Regions from separate parts of the Clostridium sp. NSJ-145 genome, predicted to be linked through region 2. Evidence: a T-box and tRNA genes for the amino acid it is inferred to sense, from the RefSeq annotation. Region 2 holds a T-box; the other holds one or more tRNA genes.
The links. A T-box is a leader RNA that pairs with one kind of tRNA and senses whether it is charged. The one in region 2 lies ahead of tyrS (tyrosine--tRNA ligase), so its partner is inferred to be a tRNA-Tyr.

Region 1 (16,066 bases), on a different contig from region 2:
TCAAAGCTCTCTTTTTGTTTTTCTTAAACCATTTAAAATATTCATATAGCGCTAATGGTATATCATTTTCTAACTTTATTCTAGTTAGAATAAATCTTGGCTCTACAATAGGAATATTATCTAATAAATAAGCCAATTCCATTTTGTTTCCTATAGGAAAAACATACTCAGAAGAATAAATAATTATCTTTCCAGATCTCCAATATATTTCTTCTACAGCATCTCTAAGCTCATCCTTTAATACTGTTGAAAAAACCGTTATATCATCGAATACAACAAGATCAAATTCATCATATACTTCAGATAACGAATCAATAGTTATAAAGTGTATGTTATCCCCTATGTGGTTCTTCTCTTGTTCACCTATTAAAATATTATAATATTCTCTTTTTCTCTTTTTCACTTGTTCTTTATCATTACAACACCATACATACAGTATCTTACCATTGTCATATAAAACTTTATTTATTAAATTCGAAAAAACAATAGATGTATTAAAAGGTCTAGTTTTAACAGTAAGTACCTTACTCTTCTTTTCATACCAGTTATTTATTTTTTTGAATGCACTGTTAAGCTCTTTATAATTCATCTTTCATAACCTCTCTAAATTCTAATCCCTAACTATCTTCTCATCTGCTGTAATATCTATAATTCTTTCCTTTAACGAAGAATATCTCTCTACATTATTAGTATTAGTAACCATATATTTAAGAGCTTTCTGACTTCCAACAACAACTACTAATTCTTTAGCTCTTGTTATCCCAGTATATAGTATATTCCTATTCATTAAAAATGCTGACCCCATAAAGACTGGAGTTATTACAACTTTAAATTCACTTCCCTGGCTTTTATGTACAGTTATTGCATATGCAAGTTCCAATTCATCTAAAAAAGCAAATTCATATACAACTCTTCGTTCATCATCAAATATTACTGTTAAAGTACTCTTATCCTCATTTATAGACTCAATAAAGCCCATATCACCATTAAATACTCCAACTCCTTCTTCATCACCAATGCCATTAATCCTAGTCCATTTAAGAGAGTAGTTATTTTTTATTTGCATAACTTTATCTCCTTCTCTAAAAACCATTTCCCTAACATTCTTTTCTTTTTTGTGATTTGATGGAGGGTTAAGTATTTTTTGAAGCTCATTATTTAAATTTTCTACTCCTAATACCCCTTTTCTCGTTGGTGATAAAATTTGTATATCTTTTACCTTATTCCATTTTGAATTAAAATTAGGTAATCTTCTATTTATCAAATCAATTATAGTCTTTAAAATATCATCTATATTTTCCCTTGAGTCAAAGAAAAAATCACCATCTTTTTTATTTAGATATGGTAGCTCACCATTATTAATTTTATGAGCATTAACTATAATCATACTTTCTTTACCCTGTCTAAAGATTTCATTTAATCTTACAACATTTATAAAGTTACTATTTATTAAATCTCTCAGAACATTTCCAGGCCCTACAGAAGGCAACTGATCAACATCTCCAACTATTATTACCCTAGTTCCTAATCTAATAGCCTTTAAAAGACTATTCATAAGCATAATATCTATCATAGATGCCTCATCTATAATAATTACATCCCCTTCTAAAGGCTCACCTTCTCCTTTCCCAAAGAATGAGTTTTCATCATCACTTACGCCCATCTCTAAAAGTCTATGTATAGTTTTAGCCTCTCTCCCTGTAGACTCACTCATTCTTTTAGCTGCTCTACCTGTTGGTGCTGCTAAAAGCACTTTCATACCACTATTTTCATATATCTCAATTATACATTTTATAATTGTCGTTTTACCTGTACCTGGACCGCCTGTTATTATCTCTATTCCATTGTTAAATGCACCAATAATAGCTTCTTTTTGAGCAGGTGCAAATTTTATATTATATCTTTTTTCGAAAGATTCTATTTCAAATAAAACATCAGTATTAATTGTTTGGAAGTTTTCTATACTTAAAGTAATTATCTTATTAGTTACTCCTAGCTCACAGTAATAATATGGCAAAGTATATACTGCATCTATTCCATTAATTTTTTCTACCTTTAATTTTCCTTCTAAGACGCTATTATATATATTTTCTACCACAAGCTCTTCATCAACCATAAGAACCTTCTTACATTCATCTATCAGCATATTCTGTGGCATATATGTATTTCCTAATCCAGAGAAATTATTAAGAACATATCTAATCCCACTCTGTATTCTAAATGGCGATACTATTTCAATTCCTAAACTTCTAGCAATTCTATCTGCAGTTAAGAAACCTATTCCTGATATTTCATCATTTAGTACATATGGATTTTTAGAAACTATATCTATTGAATCTGGACCAAACTTTTTATATATCTTCAAGCATTGATTTATAGTCATTCCATGTTTCTGAAAAAACATTATTATATCTTTTAAATCTTTACTCTCTAAATAAGAATCATATATTATGTTAAACTTTTTTTCACCTATACCATCAACTTCTTTAAGTCTTTCAATATTATTATCTAGAATTTCTAAAGTCTTATCTCCAAATTTATTTACTATTTTTTTTGCAGTTACCGGCCCTATACCATGAATTATTCCAGTAGATAAATATTTTTCAATCTCTTTCGCTGATGAAGGTAATAATTCATGATACTCCTCTACATTAAATTGTCGCCCAAATTGCTTATGATTAATCCAGGACCCTTTAAAATTTATTTGCTGTCCCTCTTTAAGCAATGGCATTATTCCAACAACTGTAATTAACTCCTTGTTAGCTGTAACTTTACTAACTATATATCCCGTATCTTCACTTTTAAATATAATCCCTTCAACTAATCCTTCTAGTACTTCCATTTTAATTTTCACACCTTTAAATCTTATCTTCTATATTATATAATTATATCATATTATATAAATTTAACTCATACCGCTTTAAATTTGGGTTATCTAGGAGGTATATTTTATGCTAATTAAAAATTGTAAATTAATTTACCTAGACAAAATAGAAGAAGGTTCTGTTTTAATCGAAGATGGTAAAATCAAAGAAATAAATCCTAGCTTTGAAAATTGTGATAACGTTATAGATGGTAAAGGATTATATTTAAGTCCTGGTTTTATAGATGTTCATATACATGGCGCTGGTGGTGTTGATACTATGGATGGAACGTACGATGTTATAAACACAATAGCAAAAACTATTGCTAAACATGGTACTACTTCTTTTACTCCAACTACTATGACTGTCGCTAAGAAAGACATAAGAAAAGCTATATCTGCAATTAAAGAAGCAAAAATCAAAGGAACAGATGGTGCTAATGTTTTAGGAGCTCACTTAGAAGGTCCATTTATAAGTCCTAAAGCAATTGGAGCTCAAAATCCAAACTTTTTAATAGAACCAACTATAGAAAATTTTAATGAAATGGTTGGCGAAGATGAAGATGCAGTAGTTTCAATAACAATGGCTCCTGAAGTAGATGGAGCTAAAGAATTAGCTAGTTATTTAACTGATAAAGGTATAGTTTGTTCAATGGGACATACTAAGGCTACTTATGATGAAGCTATGAATGGTATAAAATGCGGCTTCTGTCACTCAACACACCTTTTCAACGCTATGACTCCATTTACACATAGAGAACCTGGTGTTGTAGGTGCAATATTTGATTCAGAAATAACTACTGAAACTATATCTGATGGTATTCACATATCTTATCCATCATTAAGAACTGCATATAAACAAAAAGGAACTGACAAAGTTCTTCTAGTTACTGATGCAATGATGGCATGCGGAATGCAAGATGGTATGTATTCTTTAGGTGGCCAAGATGTAGAAGTTAAAGATGGAGCTGCTAGATTATTAAGTGGTTCACTTGCTGGTTCAGTTCTTACTTTAGATAAAGCAATTAAAAATGTTTATAATAATTCTAGCTACCCACTTAATGAGGTTGTTAAAATGGCTTCATATAATGGTGCTAAGCATTGTAAAGTAGAAGACAGAAAAGGATTAATAAAAGAAGGCTATGATGCTGACTTAGTTCTTTTTGATGAAGATATAAATGTAAAAATGACTATTGTTAACGGAAACGTGGTATATAGCACACTTGAATAGAAGTGCGAATTAATATGACGTAGAAAATAATAAAATTAACAGCTACAGAAACTAACCCACTCGCTAAGAACTTTTAGCCACTATCTTATGTTAAAATGCTAAAATTTAAAAACTCGCACGCTCAAACATTTAAATTTCTTAACGCATTTTCACAACGATATTGGCTAAAGTTCTAAAGCTCATTCTATGTTTCTTACACTATTAATTTTATCATTTTCTCATATGTCATAATCACTTCTTAAATTACTAAAGAACTACATAAAGTAAGATTAATGAATTGAACTACCGATATAAATTTTTGGTGAAATCGTGCAAATTCCTAAAAATTTAATCATCAATCTTACTATTAGTTATTTCTCACTTTATTTAAAAAGGAACTCACATCAATTTCTGTGAGTTCCTTTTTTATTATAAGTATTTTTTTATTTCTTCAACTTTATTTAATCTTTCCCATGGAAGATCTAAATCATTTCTACCAAAGTGTCCATATGCTGCAGTTTGTTTGTATATAGGGCTTCTTAATCCTAAATCTCTTATTATAGCTCCTGGTCTTAAATCAAAAGTATTTTCTACAACTTTTACTATTTCTTCTTCTGAAATCTTTCCTGTTCCAAAAGTTTCAATTTCAATTGATACAGGTTTAGCAACTCCAATAGCATAAGCTAATTGAATTTCTAACTTATCTGCAATTCCTGCTGCTACTAAGTTTTTAGCTACCCATCTTGCTGCATATGCTGCTGATCTATCAACCTTTGTTGGATCTTTTCCTGAGAAAGCTCCTCCTCCATGTCTACCATATCCACCATAAGTATCAACTATTATCTTTCTTCCTGTTAATCCACTATCACCTTGTGGTCCACCAACAACAAATCTTCCAGTTGGATTTATATAATACTTAGTATTATCATCTAAAAGTTCTGCAGGAACAACCGCTTTAATTACATGTTCCATTAAATCTTCTCTTATTTGCTCTTGACTAACTTCTGGTCCATGTTGAGTTGATATTACTATTGTATCTATTCTTACAACCTTATTATCATCATATTCCACTGTTACTTGAGTTTTTCCATCTGGTCTTAAATAAGGTAATGTACCATTTTTTCTAACTTCACTAAGTCTTCTAGATAATCTATGTGCCATAGCTATCGGTAATGGCATAAATTCTAGTGTTTCATTTGTTGCAAAACCAAACATCATTCCTTGGTCTCCTGCACCAACAGCCTCAACATCATCTTTATTACCAGTTTTTGATTCTAATGCTTCATCAACACCCATCGCTATATCTGATGATTGTTCATCAATAGATGTTAATACTGCACATGTATCACAGTCGAATCCATACTTAGCTCTATCATAACCAATTTCTTTTATTGTTTCTCTAACTACCTTTGGAATATCCACATAACATGATGTTGATATTTCTCCCATTACCATAACCATTCCAGTAGTTACAGCTGTTTCACAAGCTACTCTTGCCATAGGATCTTTAGCTAGTATACTATCTAATATCCCATCTGATATTTGATCACATATTTTATCTGGATGTCCTTCTGTTACTGATTCTGAAGTAAATAATCTTTTCATTATATATCTCCTCTCTTAATTAAGATGATATTAATTCTAAAGATAAAAAAAGTCTCTTCTTAAGATAAAGAAGAGACCTACTATTCAACCATGTCTTTCTTATCTTGCAAAATTAATTGCAGGAATTGGCACCACGCTTATACAATTAATAGATTATAATTAAAAATGATAACTTATTCATTTTTAATTCTTAATTATTAATTAATGAAGCAGGTTGCCGGGTTTCACAGGGCCCTCTCCCTCTACCTCTCTTGATAAGAACTAATATCAAATTTTATTTACTGTAATATATATTAACAACTATTATAACTAATGTCAATAAATTTAAATTGTAATATTTTTATATAAAAAATAAAAAAAGCATAGATAACCTATGCTTTAAATGGTGGGGGAGGACGGATTCGAACCATCGAAGCGAATCGCAACAGATTTACAGTCTGCCCCCTTTGGCCACTCGGGAACTCCCCCATAAATGGAGCTGGTGATCGGAGTCGAACCAACAACCTGCTGATTACAAGTCAGCTGCTCTGCCATTGAGCCACACCAGCGTATTTGGTGGAAACAACAGGGATCGAACCTGTGACCCTCTGCTTGTAAGGCAGATGCTCTCCCAGCTGAGCTATGCTTCCACGTTTTATATATTTTTAAAATTTAAATGGTGGGGGAGGACGGATTCGAACCATCGAAGCGAATCGCAACAGATTTACAGTCTGCCCCCTTTGGCCACTCGGGAACTCCCCCATAAATGGAGCTGGTGATCGGAGTCGAACCAACAACCTGCTGATTACAAGTCAGCTGCTCTGCCATTGAGCCACACCAGCATATTTAATTAAGTTATTAATGGTGGGGGAGGACGGATTCGAACCATCGAAGCGAATCGCAACAGATTTACAGTCTGCCCCCTTTGGCCACTCGGGAACTCCCCCATGTCTTATTAATAACTTTCATCATTTCGTGCATCACTGCCGAACTGACAATGACTAGTATATATTCATAGCAATAATATTTCAACCTTTAAATTTAGCCATTTTAAGAATTTATTTTTATTTTTCTCTCTTTTTCTTAATTTATCTTAATATTACTTATTTATATATTATTTAATATGTCTATTAATTAAACTAACTCTATATACTGATTTAAGATTCCTTCAAGCCTATTATAGTCTTCTTCTATCAATCGTTTTTTTATATATGATAAAGCTTCTTCTTTTGAATCTATGCTACCACTATTTAAAATAGAATTAACTTTTGCACAATCAATTACTGAAAGTTTATCCAATATACTTTTAACAACACTTCTTTCATCTAAAGTTAGTTCATTAATTATATTATCTAAACTTATAGTTAAAATATCTGATGTATATCCTTGTATAACCTCTTGATCACTAGATACGGATTTTTCCTCTATAGTTTCCTCTATAACGCTACTACTAATCTCATCAAATTCATTTTCCTTTTTAGCGTTCGGTTCATACAAAACTATTATAAATATAATACTTACAGCTACTAAAATTGACATAGTTCTCATTATTATATTCAGTTTCATTTATTATCACCACCTTATCTAAAAATAATTTCCATTTTTTCTTTTTTTATACTTATTATATTATTAGTTTTTTTTTCATATATATTATTGTTGAGAGGTGGTGGGTATAAATTGAAAAGGAAAGTTAATTATAAATCCAACTTATCTTATTATGAAATCGCAGAATTTATAAGAAAGTATATAACATCTGAAACAGTTATAGTTTGCATTGGCACAGATAAATGTATAGGTGACTGTTTAGGTCCTTTAGTAGGTACTTTTTTAGAAGAGTCTTCTTTTCCTGTTCCTGTATACGGAACATTACAATCTCCTATTCATGCTTTAAATATAGACAAGAAAATTGATGAAATTAAAAAAACTCATCCTCAGGCTACAATTATAGGAATTGATGCTTGCTTAGGTGATACTAATTCTATAGGTGAAATTCACGTAAGAGATTACCCTATCCATCCTGGTAAAGGTGTTGGTAAATCATTACCTGAAGTTGGTGTTGCTTCAATAATAGGAATAGTAGATTCTAGTGATAACGCTGAATTTTTTACATCTAGAGGTATTAGGCTTAGCCTAGTTTTTGAAATGGCACGAGTTATTTGTCATGGCCTAAATCATGCATATTATCTTAATTCTTCATATAATAAATAGCACTATAAGAATTACCTTATAGTGCTATTTACCTATTTATATATAATTAATCTATTAAATTTATTTCACTTCCAAAAATATCTGAATCTAATTTATCTATGTAGCTTAAAACCTGACCTGTCCCTTCTGCAACAGCTTCTACAGAATTGTGAGCTATTTCTACTGTAACACCAGTATTTTCTTCTATAAGCTTATTAAGCCCATATAATAAAGATCCTCCACCAGTCATTAATATCCCTTTTTCTATTATATCGGCAGCTAATTCAGGTGGTGTCTTTTCTAGTATACTCTTAACTCCTTCAACTATTACTGATACAGGTTCTGCTAAAGCTTCTCTTACCTCTTCAGTACTTATTTCAACTTCATCTGGTAAACCTGTTATTAAATTTCTACCTTTCATAGTAGTAGTTAACTTTCTTGAATCCTTAAATGCAGATCCTATTTTTATCTTAACATCTTCTGCAGTTTTTTCACCAATCATTATTTTATATTTATTTCTAACATATTTTATTATTGATTCATCAAATTTGTCTCCAGCAATTTTGATTGATTTTCTAACAACTACTCCACCTAATGATATTACAGCTATATCGGTAGTTCCACCACCAATATCTACTATCATTGCTCCATTAGGCTTGGTTATATCTAATCCAGCACCTATTGCAGCTGCTAGTGGTTCTTCGATTATATGAACTTTTTTAGCCCCTGAATTTTTAGCAGCATCCATTACGGCTCTTTTTTCTACTTCAGTAGCTTGAGATGGAACACAAACCATTACTCTTGGAGCTACTATTCTTCCTTTTCCGCAAGCCTTTTTAATAAATTCTTTTAGCATTCTTTCAGTAATATCATAATCAGAAATAACTCCATCTCTTAGCGGACGTACTGCAACTATATTTCCTGGAGTTCTCCCGATCATTTTTCTTGCTTCTTCACCTACTGCTAGTACCTTATTATTATTTTTATTGATGGCTACTACTGAAGGTTCTTTTAATAATATCCCTTTACCTTTTACATAAACAAGTACTGTAGCAGTCCCTAAATCTATTCCAAGGTCGTTCCCACTTCTCCAAAACCACATCTTATTCACTCCTACCAGATATATAATATTTCAAAATAATTCTTTTTCAGACAAATTATTCTTTAAAAATATTATATATGTAAAGGTATTATCATTCAATAGCTTTGTATTTTAATTTAGTAGCTTTTCCACCTCTAATATGTCTTTCTGCCTTATTTAACTCAAGTATATTTTGAGTCTGCTCTGCAATGCTTGGATTAATCTTAGGCAACCTTTCTGTCATATCTTTATGAATTGTACTTTTACTTACTCCAAATACTTTAGCAGTTTTTCTTATAGTAGCCTTTGAATCAATAATATATTTTGCAACTTCTAGTACTCTCTCTTCAATGTAGTCTTTCAAAAATGTAACCTCCTTATAAATAGATTTAATTAAAATATAATTCTTTTTAGTTAATCAGCCATTTGAAATCCAAATGGCTGATTAATATTTCTTAGAAACTAAAGTAATCAGATGGATTTAATTGATTACCTTCAGAGTCTTCAACTTGTAGATTTAATACATCTCCACAAACTTCTGAAGTAAAAATCATTGAACTATTTCCAACTGTTCCAATTTCATCTCCTGCTGAAACTATATCTCCAACAGCAACTGAAACTTCTGCATCTAAATTTGCATACTTAGTTTTTAATCCGTTTGTATGTTCTATAACTATAAAGTTTCCATCTTCTGTGCTCTTTGATACTTCAATAACCTTACCTTCTGCTGCAGCCGTAACAGCTGTTCCTACAGAAGCATTTAAATCAATACCTCTTCTAGTTCTATCTACTGTTCCATTTTCATTATCTTGTAATCTAATCATCTCTTTATATTCTCTAGATACAGTACCTTCTAAAGGTAATTGGAAAACTACCTCTGTTACTGTAGTAGAAACTGGAACATCTTCTGTGTTATCTGCTACCTCTGTATAATTGTCTACTTCTTCGTTATCAGCAACTTCATCTAATTCCTCTGATTCCTCTGCCACATTATCACCAATTTCAACTCTATCTGCATTTGGCATTTCGTTTCTTGAGGCTTCTGTAGAATCATTTACTGACTCCTCAACATTTAAAGTAAATTCATTATTCTGATTATTGCTTTGCTTTAACTCGTTATTTTTCTTAATTGTAAAAGCTGCAACAACAGCGACTATACATAAGCAAATGAATAGAACAAAGTAAAAGCCCTCCTTTCTAAAAAAGTCTTTTACCTTATCTTTGTTGTTTGAATTCATATCAACACCTCCTTTCTGTAGTCTTGCCCTATATACAAATTTAATTCAATTAATAACCAATTTCCGTACTACAAATTTCCTCAATAAAAAACAAAAAGACCTTTGTTTTTCAACAAAAGTCTCAATAAATTATAATTTTATTCAGAAAATCTCAAATTTGTAATTTCTACTCCAGTATAATAATGTTTAATAATTTCATTATAAGTCTTTCCTTCTTTAGCCATGACATTAGCTCCCCATTGACTCATTCCAACTCCATGCCCATATCCTTTACATTTAAATATTATATTGCCATCATTTATTTCATAAGTAAAATTACTAGAATTCAAACCATATAAAAACCTAAAATCTTGACCTCTAATTGTTTCTCCAGCTACTTGAATCTCTTTTACTCCACCGGCCTCACTTCTAGATATAACATTTATACTACTTTCAATATTACTCGCATTTAAAGAAGATTGTGGATATGACTCTTCGAACTTATTAATAAACTCATTAATAGTCATAGATACTTCGCTCTCAAACTTCGGCGCTATTTCCTCTCCAGTACTCTCTACTGATTTTAAATATGGTATATCTGCCCAATATAAATCAACAGAATTTTCTGTCATTCCTGAACTAGTAGAAAAAAACTGTGGATAAAGCACTAGCTCATTTTGATAGCTCATAACTTGTCCTTTAGTCGATTCTACTGCCTCAACTATTTTATTCCAATTTTTTTCTCTATCACTCTCTTGCCAAAGCTCTAGTCTAACTTCTTTGGATGTATAAACTTGACAATGTACTGAATCACATATATCTGCTCCATTTGCTTTCACACAATTTTTAATTTTTTTACTAGCTAAATATGTTCTAGCTGCTACAGCTTGTGCCTTTAATGCTTCCAATTCGAATGTAGCAGGCATTTCATTTGATATTACCCCACATATATACTCTTCTAACGGAACATCTACAATTTTATTTTGAGAAGTTATATATACACTTACCATTTCACTATCATTTAAAATTATATCTTTAACTTCTATAGTTGTAGGTTGAGTTATCTCTGCCTCTATTTCTTTAGTCACTTCTGACAATTCATCTAAATTAATGCCTTCTGATTTTATTAATATACTAGGCATAATTATCATAAATACTACTATACATATAGTCGTAAATAATAAAAATTTAATACCTTCATTTAAGTTTAATCTATATCTCCTATTCATAACTAACCTCCCACTATATTTATCCACAAGCTATATATATGTTTTAATCTGTAAAATAATTCTATTTATTTATTAAAAATAAAAAAAAATAAGACATGCTCAAAATTAGCATGTCTTTATTTTAAATATCTAATATTTATATTTTAATTCTCTGAACATTAGCTCCTAGATTATTAAATTTCTCTTCAATTCTTGTATAACCTCTATCTATATGATGAATTTCACTTATTATAGTTTCTCCATTAGCAACTAATCCTGATAAAATCATAGCGGCTCCTGCTCTTAAATCTGTAGCTTTAACTTCACATCCAGTCAATTGTTTAACGCCTTCAACTATAGCAATTCTACCATCAATCTTTATATTTGCTCCCATTCTAACTAATTCACCAACATGCATAAATCTATTTTCAAATACAGTTTCTGTTATAATACTTACCCCTTTAGTAACTGATAATAATGCCATCATTTGTGGTTGCATGTCAGTTGGAAAACCTGGATATGGTAATGTCTTAATATCTACCGGTACTCTCTCTTTAGTTCCATCAACTAACATTTTTTCTCCGTTGATTTCGAATTTTATTCCTACCTCTGTTAATTTTTCTATAGTAGGCATTAGATGTTCTTCATTCACTCCATTTATAGTTATTTTACTCTTAGTTATTGCAGCTGCCACAATAAATGTTCCAGCTTCAATTCTATCATATATAGGTGTAAATGGTTTTGTTTCTTTTAATTCCTTAACTCCAGTTATAGTTATTCTTCCATAACCTGCCCCTTCTACATTAGCTCCCATACTATTAAGAAATCTCGCTAAATCCCATATTTCTGGTTCTTCAGCTGCATTTTCTATTATAGTAACACCTTCAGCCAAAACAGCAGCCATCATTAAATTTTCTGTTGCTCCAACAGAAGGAAAGTCTAAGTATATTCTATTTCCTTTTAATCCTTCAGTTTTTGTATTAATATAACCATGACCATTTTCAATATCTACACCTAGTTTTTTTAATCCCTTTAGGTGAAGATCAACTGGTCTACTTCCTATATTACATCCTCCTGGCAATGATATTTTGCATCTGCCAAACCTAGCAAGCATAGGTCCAACAATCAAAAACGATGCTCTCATACGCTTTATCAAGTCATTACTTGGCTCAATCTCCTTTAAATTTGAAGTATCTATTATTAAATCTCCTGTTATATCAGAAAACTCAACAGAACATTCTAACTCTCTTAACACATTTACTAACACTAGAACATCTTCAAGTAAAGGCACTTTTTTTATTGTTATTTTTCTTGGATTTAAGATAGTTGCTACAATTATAGGCAAAACTGAATTTTTAGCTATACTTATATCAACTTCTCCTTGAAGTTTATTCCCGCCTTTAACTATAATTTTTTCCATATTACCCTCCATATTAATTGTTAGTATGTTACAAAAATTATTGGTGTTCCTATAATTATATACTTTCCAGTATCATAATTAATTTGTCCCATGTTAATCTTACTTCCATCAATAAATTCTGCCTTTGATACTTTTCCGTTACTTATTTCCGCTTCCTCTATAGTATCTTCATTTATTCCATCTAATATAAATGGTAATATATTTTTTTCTTCATCTATTCTAACCTTTGAAAAGTAATAAATTCTCTCATCTATACACTTACTATTTTTTAAATTTTCTACAGCTTGTCTTAAATCAGAGCTATTAAAATTACTCGAAGTATTCATTATTACTATTTCGATCTTTGTTTTCTCTCCATCGATTAAATTAATATTGTAAGTTAGCATTTCATCTATACAAACTATTCTATTGTTAAATATATCTATATCACTTATTAATTCATTTGTTAAAATTTCTATAATTCTATTCTTCTCTTCAATAATGCTTGTATTAGTAATGTATTCTAACTTAACTCCATTCTGAACAAAATCATAGTTTTCTATTAAAAATTTTTCCATATCTCTATAGTATTTTTCACTTTCATAACATTCATATTCTACTCCATTAATAATTAATAGAGAAAAGAGTATAATAAATATTAGTCCTATCTTCTTCATATTATTATCCCGCCTTTCCTCTAAAATTATTGTCCATTTATTAAGTTTTTATACTATTCGATATATAATAATATATTAATTACACCTCCAAAATGTTCCCTTTCTACAAAAAACCTTAATAACAAACAATTTATTAAAAAAATAAGTAATTTAAAATTACACATCTTTATTAAACCTATTCCCTTCTGTCAAAATTCAATTTAAATTTCAGTTAATATTTTATGTTAAAAAAAGAGAGATATTTTCAAATATTTTTTAAATTACTTGAAAATATCTCTCTTTTAAATATTTTTTTTAATTTCTATCCTTGCTTTAGCCCTTAAAAGTGCATTTTTTGCTCTCTCAGTATCTGTATTGCCTTTTCCTGACAACCTCTTTTTAGCTCTTTCTTCTGCTAGTTTTGCTCTATCTAAGTCAATTTCCTCTGGCCAATTTATAGAGTCACAACAGAATTTTATTGAATTATTATCTATATATATAATTCCTGATGAAGTAAATAAATTTTTTTCTTTTCCATCAGAAGAAATAAATGTAGTTACAGTAGGAATTGTACTTATAATTGACTTAGTGTGATTAGGTAAAATTTCTATTTTACCCTCATCACTTTCTGTTACTACTGAAACTACTGCCTCTTCTACCTTCTTATTATCATTAGTAACAATAGTTAGCTTACTTTGCTTTTCCACATAAATCACCCATTCATTTTACTTGCTTTTTCTTTAACCTCATCTATAGTTCCTGAAAGCAAAAATAATGATTCTGGAATATTATCACACTTACCTTCTAATATTTCTTTAAATCCTCTTACAGTTTCTGATATAGGCACATACTTACCCTTCATTCCTGTAAATTGTTCAGCAACAGTAAATGGTTGTGATAAAAATCTTTGAACTCTTCTAGCCCTTGCTACAACCTTTTTATCTTCATCTGATAATTCATCTACACCTAGAATAGCTATTATATCTTGTAACTGTTTATATCTTTCTAATATATTCTTAACTTCTGTAGCAACGTTATAATGTTCATCTCCAATTATTCTTGGATCTAATAATCTTGATGATGACTCCAATGGATCAACAGCAGGATAAATTCCAAGCTCCGATATAGCCCTTGATAAAACAGTCGTAGCATCTAGATGCGTAAATGTTGTAGCTGGTGCTGGGTCTGTTAAATCATCTGCTGGAACATAAACAGCTTGAACAGATGTTATTGAACCATTTTTTGTTGAAGTAATCCTTTCTTGTAAAGCTCCCATTTCTGTAGCTAATGTTGGTTGATATCCAACTGCTGATGGTATTCTTCCAAGTAAAGCTGAAACTTCTGAACCTGCTTGAGTAAATCTAAATATATTATCAATAAATAGAAGTACATCTTGTCCTTTATCTCTAAAGTATTCGGCCATAGTAAGCCCTGTCAATGATACTCTCATTCTTGCCCCAGGAGATTCATTCATTTGACCAAATACTAGAGCAGTTTTATTTATTACGCCTGACTCCTTCATTTCGTAATATAAATCATTACCTTCTCTTGATCTTTCTCCAACCCCAGTAAATACAGATAATCCTCCATGTTCAGTAGCTATATTATTAATCAACTCTTGAATTAATACAGTTTTCCCAACTCCAGCACCACCAAAAAGCCCTATCTTACCTCCTCTTTGATATGGAGTTAACAAATCTATTACCTTTATCCCTGTTTCAAGCACTTCAGGTTCTAACGATTGATCTTTAAAGCTTGGAGCTGATCTATGAATTGGATATCTCTCTTTTGATTCTATAGGTCCTTCATTATCTATAGTATTTCCTAATACATTAAATACTCTTCCTAATACCTCTTCTCCTACAGGAACTGTTATACAATTTCCTGTATCTACTGCTTTCATTCCTCTCTTTAGTCTATCAGTTGCTTCCATAGCTATAGTTCTTACTATATCGTCTCCGATATGTTGCTCAACTTCTGTAACTAACTTTTCTTTTCCAATTTCTATTTCTATTTCTATTTTGTTATAAATATTAGGAAGCGAATCTGAATCAAACTTTATATCAACTACTGGCCCTATAACTTGAACAACCTTCCCTACTTTTTGTTCTCCCATAATGTTTCCCTCCTATTATTTTTGAGCTTCAGCGCCACCAACAATCTCTGAAATTTCTTGTGTAATAATACTTTGTCTAATTCTATTAAATTTAATATTTAATGTTCTTAACATTTCCGTTGCATTATCAGTTGCACCATCCATAGCCATCTTTCTTGCACTTTCTTCACTTACTCTCGATTGTAATAAACACTCCATTAATTTGCTTTTAATATATAGGTTCATTGCATTATTAAATACGCTATCTATATTAGGCTCAATAATATATTTATCTTGTTGATTATCCTTTTTTTCTATTGGTAATAGTTTTATTACTTCAGGTACTTGATTTATTGGAGATTTAAAAATTGTACATACTATATTTACTTCAGCTATTTCATCATTTCTATAAGCTTCATTTATAATATTATATAATTCATTAACTTCCTTATTTGTTGGTACATCTGGCATATCAATAATCTGTTTATTTGATTTAAGATTAAATTTTTCAAAATATGATATTCCTTTTTTGCCAATAAGAATGATTTTACTCTCTTCTTTATCTT
Region 2 (16,066 bases):
CATTAACTCCATACCCTTCAAATATTCCAGATATTGAACAAACACAAACTTTACCTAGTACTAATACTAATAATTCAAATAATACCACTAACAAAGTTCCAAGTAGTTTTCCTACTGAGTCTAGTAATTTAGAATATCCATCTGAAGTAAACTCAGAGGACCTATATTCTTATAATAAACCTAGACTAAATGATAACTATGATAAAAATTCCGTAAATCCATTAGATATTGTAAGAAATTTTACATTAGAAGATATCTCACTTTCTAATGATTATAGAGGTGATAACAAAGAAAGTGAAGTAGATAAAATATTCAAAAAAATAGAAGATAATAACTCTGTAGTTTTAGCAACAATGAAAGCTTATAGAATTCCTTATCCTATTGCCAAATTACTAATTAAAAATATAATAAAACTTACTCTTGAATATGAAGGAAGGTGATTTTATGACTTATATAAGATTAAATACACCTGATGTAAACTCTAGCATTAGAATTCTTCATGCAGTTCCAAATGCACCTAATATCGATGTTTACGCAAATGGTAGTTTAATATTATCAGATCTTTCTTTTAGTTCTATATCTAATTACTTAAATCTATCACCAGGAACTTATGAACTTCAAGTATATAGATCTGGCTTTTATGATACACCATTAGCTACACAAAGTGTTCAATTAGCACCAAGTGCTAATTATACTATTTCTGTAGTTACATTAGGAGGTTTATTTCTATTTAAATTAAGAGATGCTTCAATTGCAACTTCAACTGAATATACTTATTTAAGATTTATGAATCTTTCACAAAGTGCACCTCTATTAAACCTAGACCTACCTAATGGAAATGAACTTTTTACTGCTGTTGAATACTTAGAAACAACAGGCTACTATACAACATCTCCTGGAATATACAACTTTAGAGTTGAAAGCACAGGTGGAACAGCACTAAATAAAAATATTAAAAACTTAACTCTAGAAGGCGGAAAACTTTATACAATTTATATTTTAGGAATATTTAATGGTAATCCACCACTTGGTTATTTATTTGTAGAAGACGAACGGTAGAAAAAAAAGTACGAGCTAAGGCTCGCAATTGAAAAGTCGACTTCGTCGAGGTGAAAAAGCTACTACGTAGCAGGGAAAAGTTAACTAAAGTTAACGGGAAAAGTATTAAAATAGATATATTATACAATTGCCAAGGGCAATATTTTCCCTATCACCTTAGTGATATTTTCTCCTCAGCTTCAGCTGACTTTTCCCCTTTGACCTAGTCAAACTTTCCGCCCAATTGCTACGCAATTTATTTATATTTTTCTCCTATTTGAATAAACATAATGTTAATAGTATAATTATATGGAAACTTCGGGATATGGAGGATAATATGATAGTTTTAAGTTGTAAAGATATATGTAAAAGTTATGGAATTAGGGATGTACTAAAAAAAGTTACATTTTCAATAAATGAAGGTGATAAAGTTGGTATTATTGGAGCTAATGGTGAAGGTAAATCAACTCTATTTAAAATAATATGCAGAGAAATATCTCAAGACTCTGGTGAGATTTTTATAGATAAAAATAAAACTCTTGGGTATTTATCTCAAAATCTTAATTTAGATACAGATAAAAATATCTACGAAGAAACACTCTCTGTATTTGATGAGCTTATTAACATAGAAAATAAATTGTCTACATTAGAAATCAAAATGAACGAGCCTTATGATGAATCTAAAGCAGACTATCATGAAAAGTTAATTAAAGATTACACTACTCTTCAAGATATTTATTCTCATAAAGGTGGATACATATATAAAGGTGAAATCTCTAGAGTATTAAAAGGTCTTGGATTTACTGAAGCTGATTTTTATAAAGATATAAGTACATTAAGTGGTGGACAAAAAACTAGAGTAGCTCTTTGTAAGCTACTATTAAGAAAACCTGATATACTACTTCTTGACGAGCCTACTAACCATCTTGACTTAGAAGCTATAGCTTGGCTTGAAGAATATATGAAAACTTATAAAGGCACAGTTCTTGTAATTTCTCATGATAGATTTTTCTTAGATTCTGTTACTAATAATACATTTGAAGTAATAAATGGTGAAGTTGAATGCTACAATGTTCCTTATACTAAGTTTATTGAATTAAGAAAAAAGAACTATGAAGCTAAATTAAAGGCTTATAATCTTCAACAAGCTGAAATTAAAAGACAAGAGGCTATAATTGAAAAGTTCCGTTCATTTAATAGAGAAAAAAGTATAAGAGCTGCTGAAAGTAGAGAAAAAGCTCTAGATAAGATGGAAAGAATAGATGCTCCTACTCATGAAAAAGAAGGTTCAAAAATTAAATTTGAAGCTTCAGTAAAAAGCGGATATGATGTTCTTCATATCGAAAAAATGAGTAAAGCTTATGGAGATAAAGTATTATTTAAAAATCTTAATATGGATTTAAAACGCGGTGAAAAAATCGCTTTAATAGGTGAAAATGGTAGAGGTAAAACTACTCTATTTAAAATAATAATGGATGTAGTTAAAGCTGATACCGGTGTTAAAGTTCTTGGAACTAATGTTAATGTTGGTTATTATGATCAAGAACAATCTGACCTAGATTTAAATAAAACAATTTTAGATGAAGTATGGGATGCATTTCCTAATATGACTACAACTAAACTAAGAAATGCTTTAGCATCTTTCTTATTCACAGGCGATGATGTGTTTAAAGTTATAAATACTCTTAGCGGTGGTGAAAAGTGTAGAATAAATTTATTAAAGCTTATGCTTTCTAAATCTAATCTGTTATTAATGGATGAACCTACAAACCACCTTGATATAATCTCAAGAGAAGCTTTAGAAGATGCTATTTTAGAATATGATGGAACATTAATGATAATTTCCCATGATAGATATTTCTTAAATAAAGTAATTGGAAGAATTTTAGAGCTTAATGAAGATGGTGTAACCGAGTATCTTGGTAACTATAATTACTATCAAGAAAAGAAGCTTAATCCAAGCAGATTTGAAGACTATGAAGAAATAGCTAATGGAAAAACTAAAACTCAAATTAAAGAAGATAAGAAAAAGAAAAGAGAAGCTGAAAAAGAAGCTAAGGCTATGCAGCTTAAATTAAAAAACATTGAAAAAACAATATCTGAAAAAGAAGAGGAATTAGTTAAACTTCAAGAAGATCTTTGTTTGGAAGAAATTTACTCTAACCCAACCGAAAGCCAAAGAGTCAATAATGAGATTAAAGATTTAGAAGAAGAGATTGCTAATCTTTATGAAGAGTGGGAAAACATGGTTTAGTTTCATAAAAAGTGGTGGCATAATGCCACCATTTTTTTAATTTGCAATTATTTTAATAAATTTCTTTTTACCTATTTGAAGAATAATTTCTGACAGTTCATTAATTTCATTTATATCTGTCAATCTCTCTCCATTTACCTTAACTCCACCTTGTTCAACTAATCTTCTAAACTCTTTTTTACTTGGTACTAGATTATTATTTAAAACTATATCTGCCAAATTAAAGTCTTCTTTATTAACTTCTACAGTTTTTATATCTTCTGGAATTTCTCCTTTTTGAAAGACTTTTCTAAATCTCTCTTCTGCTAGCTTTGCTTCTTCTTTTCCGTGGTATAATTCTACTATCTCTTTAGCTAAAGATATTTTCACATCTCTAGGATTTACTTTATCTTCTTCAAGATCCTTTTTTATCTTTCCAACTACGTCTGGATGAATATCTGTAACTAGTTCAAAATATTTAATTATTAAGTTATCTGGAATAGTCATAGCTTTTTCAAACATAATTGCCGCATCTTCATCTATTCCAATGTAGTTTCCTAAGCTTTTGCTCATCTTATTTTCGCCATCAAGACCTTCTAGTAATGGCATAATTATTATTGATTGTGGCTCTTGCCCAAATTCCTTTTGAAGCATCCTTCCCATTAAAACATTAAACCTTTGGTCAGTTCCTCCCATTTCAATATCAGCTTTAATTTCTACTGAATCAAAACCTTGCATCAACGGGTAGAAAAACTCGTGAAGAGATATAGACATATTACTTTCATATCTCTTTTTAAAATCATCTCTTTCTAACATTCTTGCAACTGTAGATTTTGCAGCTAGCTTTATTACTTCTTCAAAAGTCATCTTAGATAACCATTCACTATTAAATTTAACTTCTGTTTTCTCTCTATCAAGTATCTTAAATATTTGAGTTTCATAAGTCTTAGCATTTTCAAGCACTTGCTCTGTCGTTAATGGCTTCCTAGCTTTTGATTTCCCTGTTGGATCTCCTATCTTTCCTGTAAAATCTCCGATTATTATAACTACTTTATGCCCTAAATCTTGAATTTGTTTTAACTTTCTTAAAACCACAGTATGTCCTAAGTGAATATCTGGCGCACTAGGGTCTAATCCTAATTTGACTACTAGCTCTTTTTTATCTTTTAACTTTACCTTTAATTCTTCAAGTCCTATTATTTCATCTACACCTTTGCTTATTATCTTTATTTGTTCATCTATATTAATCATCTTTATTCCTCCAAAACTTTCTCTGTATTCTTATATAATTTTATTTGGTTATCTAAATTACATGTGGCCCTGTGGGTGAAATTTATAGCCTAACTTATAGTAACTCATAGCTTTCCCTATACTTAAAAATCCGCGCGTATATTTTTAAATACAAAAAAGCCCTCGTCCATATAAAGGACGAGAGCATAAAACTCACGTGTTACCACCTAATTTTATTGTTAACTCACATTAACAACCTCTTCAGGTACGCCAAAAAAATCTGGTTATACCCTAGCACTATAACGGGTGCGAATCCGACATCTGCCTACTGGTTGTAATCTTTCGGAGTGCTGCTCAGAGACGTATTCAAATTAACTTGTTATGCCCTTTTCACCACCCAGGACCTCTATTTATAACTCTATTAATTCTACTCTTTCTCTTCAAAGCTTTAACAATTCAATTCTTATTTATTATTATATGCTTGTTTTTTTCTTTGTCAACATAAATCTTTTATATTTTAAATTTGACTCTTACTTAAACTCTTTTATACACCTTGCTATAGCTTCTTCAGTACTCTCAAAATAAATACCATTATCTTTTAACTTTTTATTACTTATTCTAAGATCCCTCTTCTTATCTTTAAATCTTTCTGTATCTTTAATAATTATATCTTCAATTCTATTCTGTAAGCCTAAATTCTCAAGAACACTACATCCAATATCATAGGTACAAATATCATTTTCAGAACCAAAATTATAATCTCCAAAAGGTATATTTATTAGCTTTTCTATATTTTCTATAACTTCATAAACATAGCTAATTCCCCTATATTCATTAGTTGCTAATGATATTTTTTCACCTTTTAGTGCTGCATTTAATATATTAGTAATTATGTTTGTATTAACTCTTTTATTTCTTTCTGCATAAGAAAACATCCATGTTAATCTTAAATTATAATATTTATCAAAAATATTTTTAATTTCATTTTCAGCATTTAGTTTTGTAACTCCATATACATTATTAGGCTTTACTATAATATTTTCAAAGTATGGACCTTCTTCTTCATTTCCAGCATAAAGCTGATCACTACTTGCAAAAATCAATTTTGAGTTTTTTAATGCACAGCCTTTAGCAATATTTACAGTCCCATCAAAATTTATTTTATTTGCTAACTCAGGTTCATTTTGACACCTTCCTGTATCGGATATTGCAGCTGAATGAAATACTATATCGAAATTATTATTTTTAAATAAATCATAAACCTTTTTTTCATTAGTAATATCTAAATCTTTATGACTTAAGGCTAAGATATCATATTTATCTTTATAATGCTCGCTAAATCTCGATGCTAAAAATCCATTACTTCCTGTAACTAATACCTTTTTCATATTCTCTGCCCCTTAACCTTTAACTTATCTTTTGTCTTATTTATAATACTCAATAATAGCTTGAGTTCCTTCATCTTCTAATCCATCATCCGCAATTTTCTCATATAGTTCTAATACTTTATTTAAAACTGGTAATTCTTCATTTTTACTTTCCATAGTATCTCTTGCTATTTTTAAATCTTTAATAAAATGCTTTATAAAAAAGCCTGGTTCATAATCATGTACAAGCATCTTAGGCGCATTATTATCCATTTGCCAGCTACCTGCTGCACCTTTTGAAATTGCCTCTAATACAGTCTTTCCATCTAATCCAACGCTTTCTGCATAATGAACTGCTTCAGCTGTGGCTGCTATTGTTCCAGCTATAGCTATTTGATTGCAAGCTTTACAGTTCTGTCCACTGCCTGCTTTTCCTAAATAAATAATATTTTTACCCATAGCTTCAAATACAGGAAGTAAAAAGTCAAAATCTGCTTTTTCTCCTCCCACCATTATTGATAAAGTTCCATTTTTAGCACCTATATCTCCTCCTGAAACAGGAGCATCTAACACATGAAACTTAGTACCTAATTCAGAAAGTTTTTTTGCTAAAGCTGGTGATGATGTCGTCATATCTACTATATATGCTCCTTCTTTAGCATTAGCAAATATTCCTTCTTCGCTTAAATATACTTCCTCAACATCCTTAGGATATCCAACTATAGTAAAAATAGCATCCGCACCTTCTACACAGTCTTTTATAGTCTCGCAAACTCTTATTCCCTCATCTTCCAATCCTTCACACTTTGATAAAGTTCTATTATATACACTAACAGAGTGGCCAGCTTTTTTTAAATTTAGAGCCATAGATTTCCCCATTACCCCTACACCTATCCATGCAATTTTCATAACAATTCCTCCTATATTTTAACTGTTCTCTATTTATTTTTATTTAGCTAACTATTTTATCTCTACAAATATTCATATTAATTTACTGTATATTTATAATTTTAGCACTAATTAGAATATCTTAATATGATTATTTTTTTGTTAAAATTCTTAAACATAAAAACTGTATATATTTTTACTAAAAATAAGTATAGATATTTTTAATAATTTATTTACATTTATAAAATAATAAACGATTTCCACTCATATACTTTACCATAATAATTTAATTAGGAGTAAAGTTATCATGCGTAAAGACGGAATATTATTAAAAAATATTGACCCAATGAGAAAGCTCATGCCATATCTTTTTAAAAGTAGAAATGGTAATATAGTATACTCCCCTGAAGAAATAGAATTTGACTTTTCAAAAGATTATTTAAGGAACTTAAATAAATCAAACCCTGGTTTAAAAATCGGAACATTTGAATTAATAATCACTGCTCTTATTAGAACATTTGCTATGTACCCTTATCTAAATAGATTTGTAGCTAATAAAAAAATTTATGCTAGAAATAATTTTTCACTTTGTTTTGTAGTCTTAAAGCTTATAGACGGAAAATATGTAGAAAGTACAGCAAAAGTTTTTTTTAACAAAACTGAAAGTATTTTTGAAGTTTCTAAAAAAATTAATGATGCCATTGAGCTTTCTAGATCTAACGTTGTAAAAGATGATGATAAGCTTATGAGTTTTTTTGCAAATCTCCCTTCACCTATATTGACCTTTTCAGCTTGGGCAATTAATAATCTTATACACATCGGTGTAGTTCCTAAAAAGATTACTGATGCTATTCCTCTTTTTAGTAGTGTCTATATATCAAACTTAGGGAGTATTGGCCATAACACTCTCCACCATCATTTATTTGAATGGGGCACAACATCAATTTTTCTAACCATGGGTAAAATAACTAAAAGAAATGATAAATCATTTTTAAATGTAGTTTTTTCTGTTGACGAAAGAATAGCAGATGGTATATATCTAGTAAAGGCACTTCGATATTTTTCTAAATTACTAAAGCATCCAGAAACTCTTGAATTACCTCTTTATGAAATAGTTGAAGATGATGGAATTTAATATTTTTTATTTTTAGGAATTATATTATTTATACTTTTTTAATTTTAAATTCAAAAGTTAAATAATAGAATGTTAGCTATACTTCTATTATTTAACTTTCTATTTTTATAGTATCTATTTTACTTAACTTGTACTACTATATTATTTTTTCTAGCCTCTTCAGCTCCAAAAGCCATAAGATGACTTTGCAATGATTTCGACCCACTAGAAAGAGATTCAACTGATTTATTTTCTAAAAGTCTAAATAACTCATTCATTAAGCCATTATCTCCACCACTATGCCCACCTACTGGAATTTCAATCTTATGAACTGTTATATCCTTATCTTGTTTTACATTTGATCTAAATTTTATTACTTCAATTTCTCTTTTACCTTCGTGACCTCTTATTTCACCTTTTGTTCCCATTATCTTTATAGTTCTTGAAATTTCATCTGTAAATGCAGAAAGACTAAATGTAGCTGTTACTCCATTTTTGAATTTGATTATAGTACTTTGATGGTCACAAACATTGTTATCACAATTAAATACACATCTACCATATTCATTCTCAGATATAGCATTTAATATACCTTCTTCTGTCTGAACTTCACTTACTACAGTTGATGGCCATCCACCTTTCATTGGTGGATATATCTTTCTTGCATCAAATACACAATCTTCAACCTTACAGCTTACACATCTATCTGCTGCACCTTCTGGCTTATTATCATTATTAAAAAAACTTAACTCCCCAAAGGAAGAAATACTTTCACATTCATCATCTACAAGCCATGACAATATATCCATGTCATGACAACTCTTTTGTAATATTATTGGTGAAGTTTCATCTGAATTTCTCCAATTTCCTCTTACAAAGCTATGAGCCATATGAAAAGCACCAACATTCTCATTATGCTGAATATTAACTACTTTTCCTATTTCTCCACTATCAATAATTTCTTTTAATTTAGTAAAGAACGGTGTATATCTTAAAACATGACATACCATAAGTAGTAAACCTTTATCTTCTGCCTTCTTAACCATATGAACACACTCTTCTTTATTTATTGACATAGGTTTTTCTAATAAAATATTATATCCTTTATCTAAAGCTTTCATAGTTGGTTCATAATGTAATCTATCTAATGTAGATATTATAGCTAGGTCTGCTAACTTTTCTCTCTTAAAGAAATCATCCCAATTAGTAAATATATTCTCTTGTGGTATGTTATGTTCTCTTACTAATGTTTCTCTCCTAAAGTCATTTGGTTCAACTACAGCAACAACCTTACCCATTTCACTATGATTTTTAATAAAGTTTGCATAAATATCTTGTCCCCTTTGTCCTGCTCCTATTATTGCAACAGTCTTCATAATTCTTGCCCCCTATTAATACATTATATCTACATTTTACATTTATATTGTTACACCTTCCATATTTTATACCTTTATTGCTAAAAAAGTCCACAATATTCTTATAAATATTGTAGACTTTAATATTTCTTATATTATAACTATGTTCTTTCCTAATTCCTTTGCTTTGTATAATTTTTTATCTGCTTCAGCTATAAGCATATCCATTTCATCAATTTTATCAGATAACTCAGCTACTCCAAAGCTCGCAGTTAATTTAATCTCAACTCCATTATATATAAACTTATGCTCTTCTATACTTTTACGAATTTTCTCTGTAGATTTTATAAAATTTTCAGTATCCATATTTTTAAATACTATTAAAAACTCTTCTCCACCATATCTAGAAACCCAATCATATTCTTTTCTAATATTGCTTTTTACAATTTTTCCAATTTCTTTTAAAACATAGTCTCCTGATTGGTGCCCATATTTATCATTAATTTTTTTAAAATTATCTATATCCATAAGTACAATAGTTAATTTCTCATTTTTTCTTTTTGATTCTTTTATTTCTAGAGGAAATCTTTCATTTATGTACCTTCTATTATAACATTCTGTCAATTCATCAGTAATAACTAGCTTATTTAATTTTTCAATTTCCTCGCAAATTTCACTTATAGCAATACATGAAACTTCATTTATAAGCATAGAATCTGTTATATCTTTAATACATTCTATTACATAATGCTCTCTACCTTTGTTCATAGGAATTGCTGTAATTGCAAATACTCTATTATCGTTATACTCAACTTTAGTAAAAACTTTATTTTCATTATAAGCTCTCATAGATATGCAATTTTCACACATATTACTTTTATTCCATATGCTATAGCATTTACCATCACTCTCATTTACACCTTTACTAAAGATATGAATTATTTCATTTTTCAAAGGATTTATTACTCGTACCTTATCAAATAGTAATTTTAAATATTCACATTCCGCTAATCCGCTACATATATTACTCAAAATACTATCTCCCACCTCCATATAGTGAAGTACTTACTTTATTATAATCCTCTTTTAATATATTACAAATAATCTTATCTAAAATTAATTCTATTTAGTATATCTTTTCATCACTAATACTTTATTTAGCATGTTCTCTCAACACACTAATCTCATCCTCGGTTAGCTTTCTCCATTTCCCATATTCTATACCATCTATTTTTATATTCATTATTCTAACTCTCTCTAATCTAACTACATTAAACCCAAAAGCTTTGCTCATTCTTCTAATCTGTTTATTTAAACCTTGAGTTAAAATGATATTAAATGTCTTATCATTTACTCTACTTACTTTACAAGGTCTCGTTATAACTCCACCTATATCTACTCCATTTGACATTCCTTCAATAAATTTATTATCAAACTCTTTATCTACTGTTACTATATATTCTTTTTCTTTATTATTATCTGCCTCTAAAATACTATTAGCTAAATCACCATCATTAGTCATCAAAATAAGTCCCTGTGATAATTTATCTAATCTTCCTACTGGAAATATATATTCAGGATAATTCATATATTGGATTACATTATCCTCTACATCATTTGCCGCTGTACAAGTTATTCCAACTGGTTTATTTAAGGCTATATAAATTCTTTCCTTTGGCTTTAATTTTTCTCCATCTAAAAGAATATCATCATATTCTTCTACCCACTGCCCCGGAAAGGCTAATTCGCCATTTACTATAACTCTACCTTCTTCAATTATTCTATTAGCTTCTTTTCTTGAGCAAACCCCATAATTGCTAAGAAGTTTATTTATCCTCATTTAATTTTATCCTTTCTACATTTTTTCCAATTATCTTTATTCCCTCTTCAATCTGATTTAAGCTTAATCTTGTTAATCCTATTCTAAGAGTATTTTCACAAGAATTATCTACAGAGAATATATCCCCTGGAGTAAATATAACATTTTCCTTATAACATTCTTCTAGAAGTTTTCTTGATTTTACTCCTTCTATTCCAATATAAATATGAAGAGCTCCTTCCCCCCATATAAAATCAGGCTTAATATATTTATTAATGCAATTTAATGCAAAATCATATTTTTCTCTATAAACCTTTCTTATCTTTTTTACATTTTTATCAAAAGCTCCACTCTTTAAATATTCATAAAGAATCCCTTGATCTAAAAATGAAGTATGGATATTTTTACATCTCTTAACACTTTCTAAAACATCTATTATCCTTTTATCTGCCAATATCCACCCTACTCTCAATCCTGGGAAAAGGATTTTAGAAAAGCTACTTATATAAATTACACCATTACCACCTTTATCTATAGACGATAAAGGTGAAATATGAGTACTATTATATAAAAGCTCCTCATTAAATCCATCCTCAATTATTGGAATATCATACTTTCTAAACAATTTATATACTTGCTGCCTCTTTTCAGCTTTCATAACTATTCCTGTTGGGTTATGATATGAAGGAATCAAATATCCAAACTTAATTTTATTGTTCTTTAATTTATTCTCTAACTCTTCTATATCTATTCCATCTTGATTCATCTTAACTCCAATTATATCTAAACCAAGAATTTTCATTATTTTTATAGATGTATTATGAGTTGGATTTTCACATAGTATCTTATCTCCTGGATTACAAAAAGTATTTAAAATCATTTCTAATCCTTCTGTAAACCCATTTGTAATAATGATATCTTTATTTTCTATACTAACTCCCTTTTGCTTCATATACTCTAAAAGATAATCTATTAAAGACTTATATCCCTTAGCATATCCGTAGTTTAATATCTTATCTCCTTCTAAAGATATTCTATTTAGAAAAGACTTTTTAAACTCATCAATATCAAATAGAGAACCATCAGGAGAGATACTTTTAAAAGAAATCATCCCTCTTTCCCAAGGTATTTCTGTTTTTACTATGTCTAGCTCTTCAGCTAATCTTCCATAGTTATTTATCATATTATCCCAGGATACCTTCCATCCATTTTTATAATCTTCTTTATTTTTAGATACAAATGTTCCTCTACCTTTTATAGTATACACAATACCATCAGCTTCTAAGTTTTCATAAGCAACTATTACAGAATTTCTACTTACTCCTAAAATCTTACTTAAATCTCTTGATGATGGTAATTTTGCATCTGTAACTACCATATTATTTTTTATCATATATTTAATATAATTTTCAATTTGTAGATATATAGGTTCATCATTATTAAATTCTAAGCTAGAAAAAATCACTCTTTCACTCCTATTCTAAGGAATACTCTATTATCCTATCTAATAATTCTGTAAAACTCATACCTACTGCTTCTGCACTTTTAGGAATTAAACTTGATGTTGTCATTCCTGGTAAAGTATTTACCTCTAAAAGATATGGTTCTCCATTACTTACTATCATATCAATTCGTGCATAACTCTTGCAACCCAATAAGTCCCATATTTCTTTAGATATATTATTTACTTTTCTCTGCATTTCATCATTTCTATGAGTTTAAGTAAAAATTAAAAGAACCATATTAGTATAACTTTTATACTAATGTGGCTCCTTTTCCTATTCTTCTAGCATTATATCTAATATCTTTTTATCTGTTTCTTTCATACCCTCTTTTCCAAGTCTACCAACAGCTATTATAGTATCCTCTATATCTTCTTTAAGTATTCCTGTATTAGCACGATATGATTGATCTGACATAGCAAGATAGTGTGCCATCATAGCGGCATCTATACTTGTTGCTATTTTAGCTGCACATGAAGCTTTAGCTCCATCGCATACTATTCCTGATATATTTGCAAGAGTGTTTGTTACTGTTTTATTGATTTGTTCTAATGATCCACCTTCTAAATAAGTTATAGCAGCTCCACTAGCACATCCAGCACTAACTGCTCCACAGAAAGCTGAAAGTCTTCCTATCCCTGTCTTTTGATGAATAGTCATAAGATTAGAGAAAGTTAATCCTCTATATAATTGTTCATCATTAAGACCTTTTTCTTTTGCATAAATAATAACTGGAATAGAAGTTGTCATCCCTTGATTTCCACTTCCACTATTAGTCATAACAGGCAACGAACTTCCAGTCATTCTTGCTTCAGAAGCTGCTGCCGCATAAGCTTTTAATTTAGTAACTACAGAATCTCCTGGGAAGCTTTCTAAAATGACCTTCCCTATCCCTATTCCGTAAGTACCTTTTAACCCTTCTTCTGCTATGCTTATATTATAAGCTATTTGCTTATCTAAAAGCTCTTTAACATCTTCAATTTTAACTGTATTTGCAAATTCATATATATCTTTTACATTTAATATACCTCTATCAACAAATACACCTAAATATTTATCTGGAGATTCTTCAACTTCAAGTAAAACTTCATCATTCTTAGTTATTTTACATATATTTGTGTGAGCATATTTAGTTTCTACAGTAACCTTGTCATTTTCACCATATGCTTCTACTAAAATATGAAGTTGAACTTCTGTATCTAATCTCTTAACCTCACAGTAATCTGTTGTAACAAGTTCATTAGCTTTTTCAATGCTAACATCATCAACAACATTAATTACTTCTAATCCTTTACTAGCATCACCAGCTAAAATTCCAATTATAGCACTTGCCTTTATACCTACTAAATCTCCTGTATTTGGAACAGTTACACACTTAGCATTTTTAATTATATTACCACTACACCATACTATAACTTTTTTAGGCATTTCACCTAAAACCTCCTTAGCCTTAGCTGAAGCATAGGCTATAGCTATTGGTTCAGTGCATCCCATTGCAGGTACAATTTCTTCTTTAAGTATTTCTAAATATCCATTGTATATTTTTTCATCTAGCAAAAATAACACTCCTAACATTTCGCCGTCAGGCTTACTTCTTATCTATCGTAATTTTTTATCTACTATAATAACTATTAATATTTCTATTAGAAAAGCTCTAACTTCATAATGTATATTTCTAATTGTCGTTTCTTAAATACTCACCTAAGTAAGCGGGTGTTACTTAGCATAATTTTTCACTATGTTTACAATAACTTCAACAGCTTTTTCCATTGATTCTATAGCTATATATTCATATTTACCGTGGAAATTTTCTCCTCCAGTAAACATATTAGGTGTTGGTAATCCCATATATGAAAGTCTTGATCCATCTGTTCCACCTCTTATTGGTCTAATTTCTGGTGTAACTTCAGCCTCTTCCATAGCTCTTTTAGCGTTATCAACTATGTGTATTACTGGCTCAACCATTTCTTTCATGTTTCTATATTGTTCTTTTATATCTACAGTTACTGTTCCTTCACCGTATTTTTGATTTAAATCCTTTTCTATTTCTTTTAATCTTTCTTGTCTTTTAACAAAAGTATCATTAAAGAAATCTCTTATTATATATTGCATTGATGTATTTTCAACTGTTCCATTTAGCTCTATAAGATGATAGAAACCTTCATATCCTGAAGTCTTTTCTGGAACTTCATCCACAGGTAGCATAGAAGCAAATTCATTTGCAATAGTTATTGAATTTACCATTTTATTCTTTGCATATCCAGGATGAACATTAACGCCTTTAATAGTTACCTTAACTCCTGTTGCATTGAAGTTTTCATACTCTAACTCTCCTATAGCTCCTCCATCAATAGTGTAAGCAAAATCTGCTCCAAAATATTTAACATCAAAATGGTCTGCACCTTCTCCTATTTCTTCATCTGGTGTAAATCCTATTTTAATATCTCCATGCTCTATTTCTGGATGATTAATTAAATATTCTACAGCTGTCATTATTTCAGCTATACCAGCTTTATCATCAGCACCTAAAAGAGTATTTCCATCTGTAGTTATCAATGTTTTCCCTATATAATTTTTAAGTTCTGGTGAAAACTTTGGTGATAAAATAGTATCTTCATTTAATTTTATATCTCCACCATCATAATTTTTAACTATTTGAGGGTTTACATCTTTTCCACTATAATCTGGTGCTGTATCCATATGAGCTATAAATCCTATAGTTGGAATTTTTTTGTTACAGTTTTTTTCTAATGTTGCATATACATATCCATATTCACTTATAGTTACATCATTTAACCCCATTTCTTTTAACTCTTTAGCTAATATATCCGCTAAAACAAGCTGTCCTTTTGTACTTGGAGTTGTTCCTGTTGTAGTATCACTTTTTGTATCTACTTTAACATATTCTAAAAATCTTTCATCTACCTTTTTCATATTAATCCTCCATTCTGTAACGTCTTAGTAAAACTATAACTGAAAATCTTAATCTCTGATTTAAACTTACACTTTGAGTATACTCCTACGAATGTATACAAGTAGTAAGTTTTCTTAAGTATACTTATATTATAGACCTTATTTAATATGATATAAATGTTTTCTTAATTTTATTTTTTATATAAAAAAATATATTATGCTATAAAAACACTAGAAGTCTTTCTATAGCATAAATAATTTCATTTAATGTTATCTAGCTTTCTTTTAAGTTTTTCTATTTCATTCTCTAGAGATTCCACTCTCTTTTGCAATTCTTTATTATTACTATCATTAGAGGTTGTAGTACTACTCTTTCCAGATGACCTGCTAGATGTTCCTACTGTATTAGCACCACTTTCATCTACTGTATTTTCACAAAAAGGATTAGAAGCATTTCTATATATAGGATTATAGTATCTTCCTGGTCCACCTTGAAAATATTGTTGTTGTGCATTATAAGTTAATATAGCTTGACCTATTAATTGAAGCCAGTTTCCTAGCGCATTTTGTACATTAAATGGAATTCTACTAGCCGTAATATCCCCTA

Region 1: it encodes a tRNA-Tyr, which carries the amino acid that the T-box ahead of tyrS (tyrosine--tRNA ligase) is inferred to sense. The anticodon was not compared.

What each region holds. Positions count from the first base shown of each region.
Region 1 is NZ_JAJNOS010000006.1:55,096-71,161, reverse strand. It holds gene LQE93_RS06925 (hypothetical protein) at 1-589, opposite strand, end outside; gene recD2 (SF1B family DNA helicase RecD2) at 611-2,842, opposite strand; gene nagA (N-acetylglucosamine-6-phosphate deacetylase) at 2,952-4,094, shown strand; gene metK (methionine adenosyltransferase) at 4,503-5,678, opposite strand; SAM riboswitch class I at 5,775-5,939, opposite strand; tRNA gene LQE93_RS06905 (tRNA-Tyr) at 6,062-6,146, opposite strand; tRNA gene LQE93_RS06900 (tRNA-Thr) at 6,152-6,226, opposite strand; tRNA gene LQE93_RS06895 (tRNA-Val) at 6,232-6,307, opposite strand; tRNA gene LQE93_RS06890 (tRNA-Tyr) at 6,335-6,419, opposite strand; tRNA gene LQE93_RS06885 (tRNA-Thr) at 6,425-6,499, opposite strand; tRNA gene LQE93_RS06880 (tRNA-Tyr) at 6,520-6,604, opposite strand; gene LQE93_RS06875 (hypothetical protein) at 6,792-7,223, opposite strand; gene yyaC (spore protease YyaC) at 7,335-7,865, shown strand; gene LQE93_RS06865 (rod shape-determining protein) at 7,912-8,946, opposite strand; gene spoIIID (sporulation transcriptional regulator SpoIIID) at 9,038-9,289, opposite strand; gene LQE93_RS06855 (M23 family metallopeptidase) at 9,381-10,163, opposite strand; gene spoIID (stage II sporulation protein D) at 10,301-11,371, opposite strand; gene murA (UDP-N-acetylglucosamine 1-carboxyvinyltransferase) at 11,508-12,770, opposite strand; gene LQE93_RS06840 (hypothetical protein) at 12,791-13,426, opposite strand; gene LQE93_RS06835 (ATP synthase delta/epsilon chain alpha-helix domain-containing protein) at 13,708-14,112, opposite strand; gene atpD (F0F1 ATP synthase subunit beta) at 14,118-15,521, opposite strand; gene atpG (ATP synthase F1 subunit gamma) at 15,537-16,066, opposite strand, start outside.
Region 2 is NZ_JAJNOS010000002.1:54,106-70,171, reverse strand. It holds gene LQE93_RS02960 (hypothetical protein) at 1-440, shown strand, start outside; gene LQE93_RS02955 (DUF4397 domain-containing protein) at 445-1,059, shown strand; gene abc-f (ribosomal protection-like ABC-F family protein) at 1,376-3,292, shown strand; gene tyrS (tyrosine--tRNA ligase) at 3,329-4,522, opposite strand; T-box leader at 4,693-4,954, opposite strand; gene LQE93_RS02940 (SDR family oxidoreductase) at 5,032-5,889, opposite strand; gene LQE93_RS02935 (NAD(P)-dependent oxidoreductase) at 5,926-6,777, opposite strand; gene LQE93_RS02930 (hypothetical protein) at 7,064-7,891, shown strand; gene LQE93_RS02925 (Gfo/Idh/MocA family protein) at 8,011-9,246, opposite strand; gene LQE93_RS02920 (GGDEF domain-containing protein) at 9,376-10,257, opposite strand; gene LQE93_RS02915 (pseudouridine synthase) at 10,379-11,065, opposite strand; gene LQE93_RS02910 (aminotransferase-like domain-containing protein) at 11,052-12,506, opposite strand; partial or broken gene LQE93_RS02905 (D-alanine--D-alanine ligase) at 12,520-12,744, opposite strand; gene LQE93_RS02900 (L-cysteine desulfidase family protein) at 12,823-14,040, opposite strand; gene pepT (peptidase T) at 14,263-15,480, opposite strand; gene LQE93_RS02890 (hypothetical protein) at 15,720-16,066, opposite strand, start outside.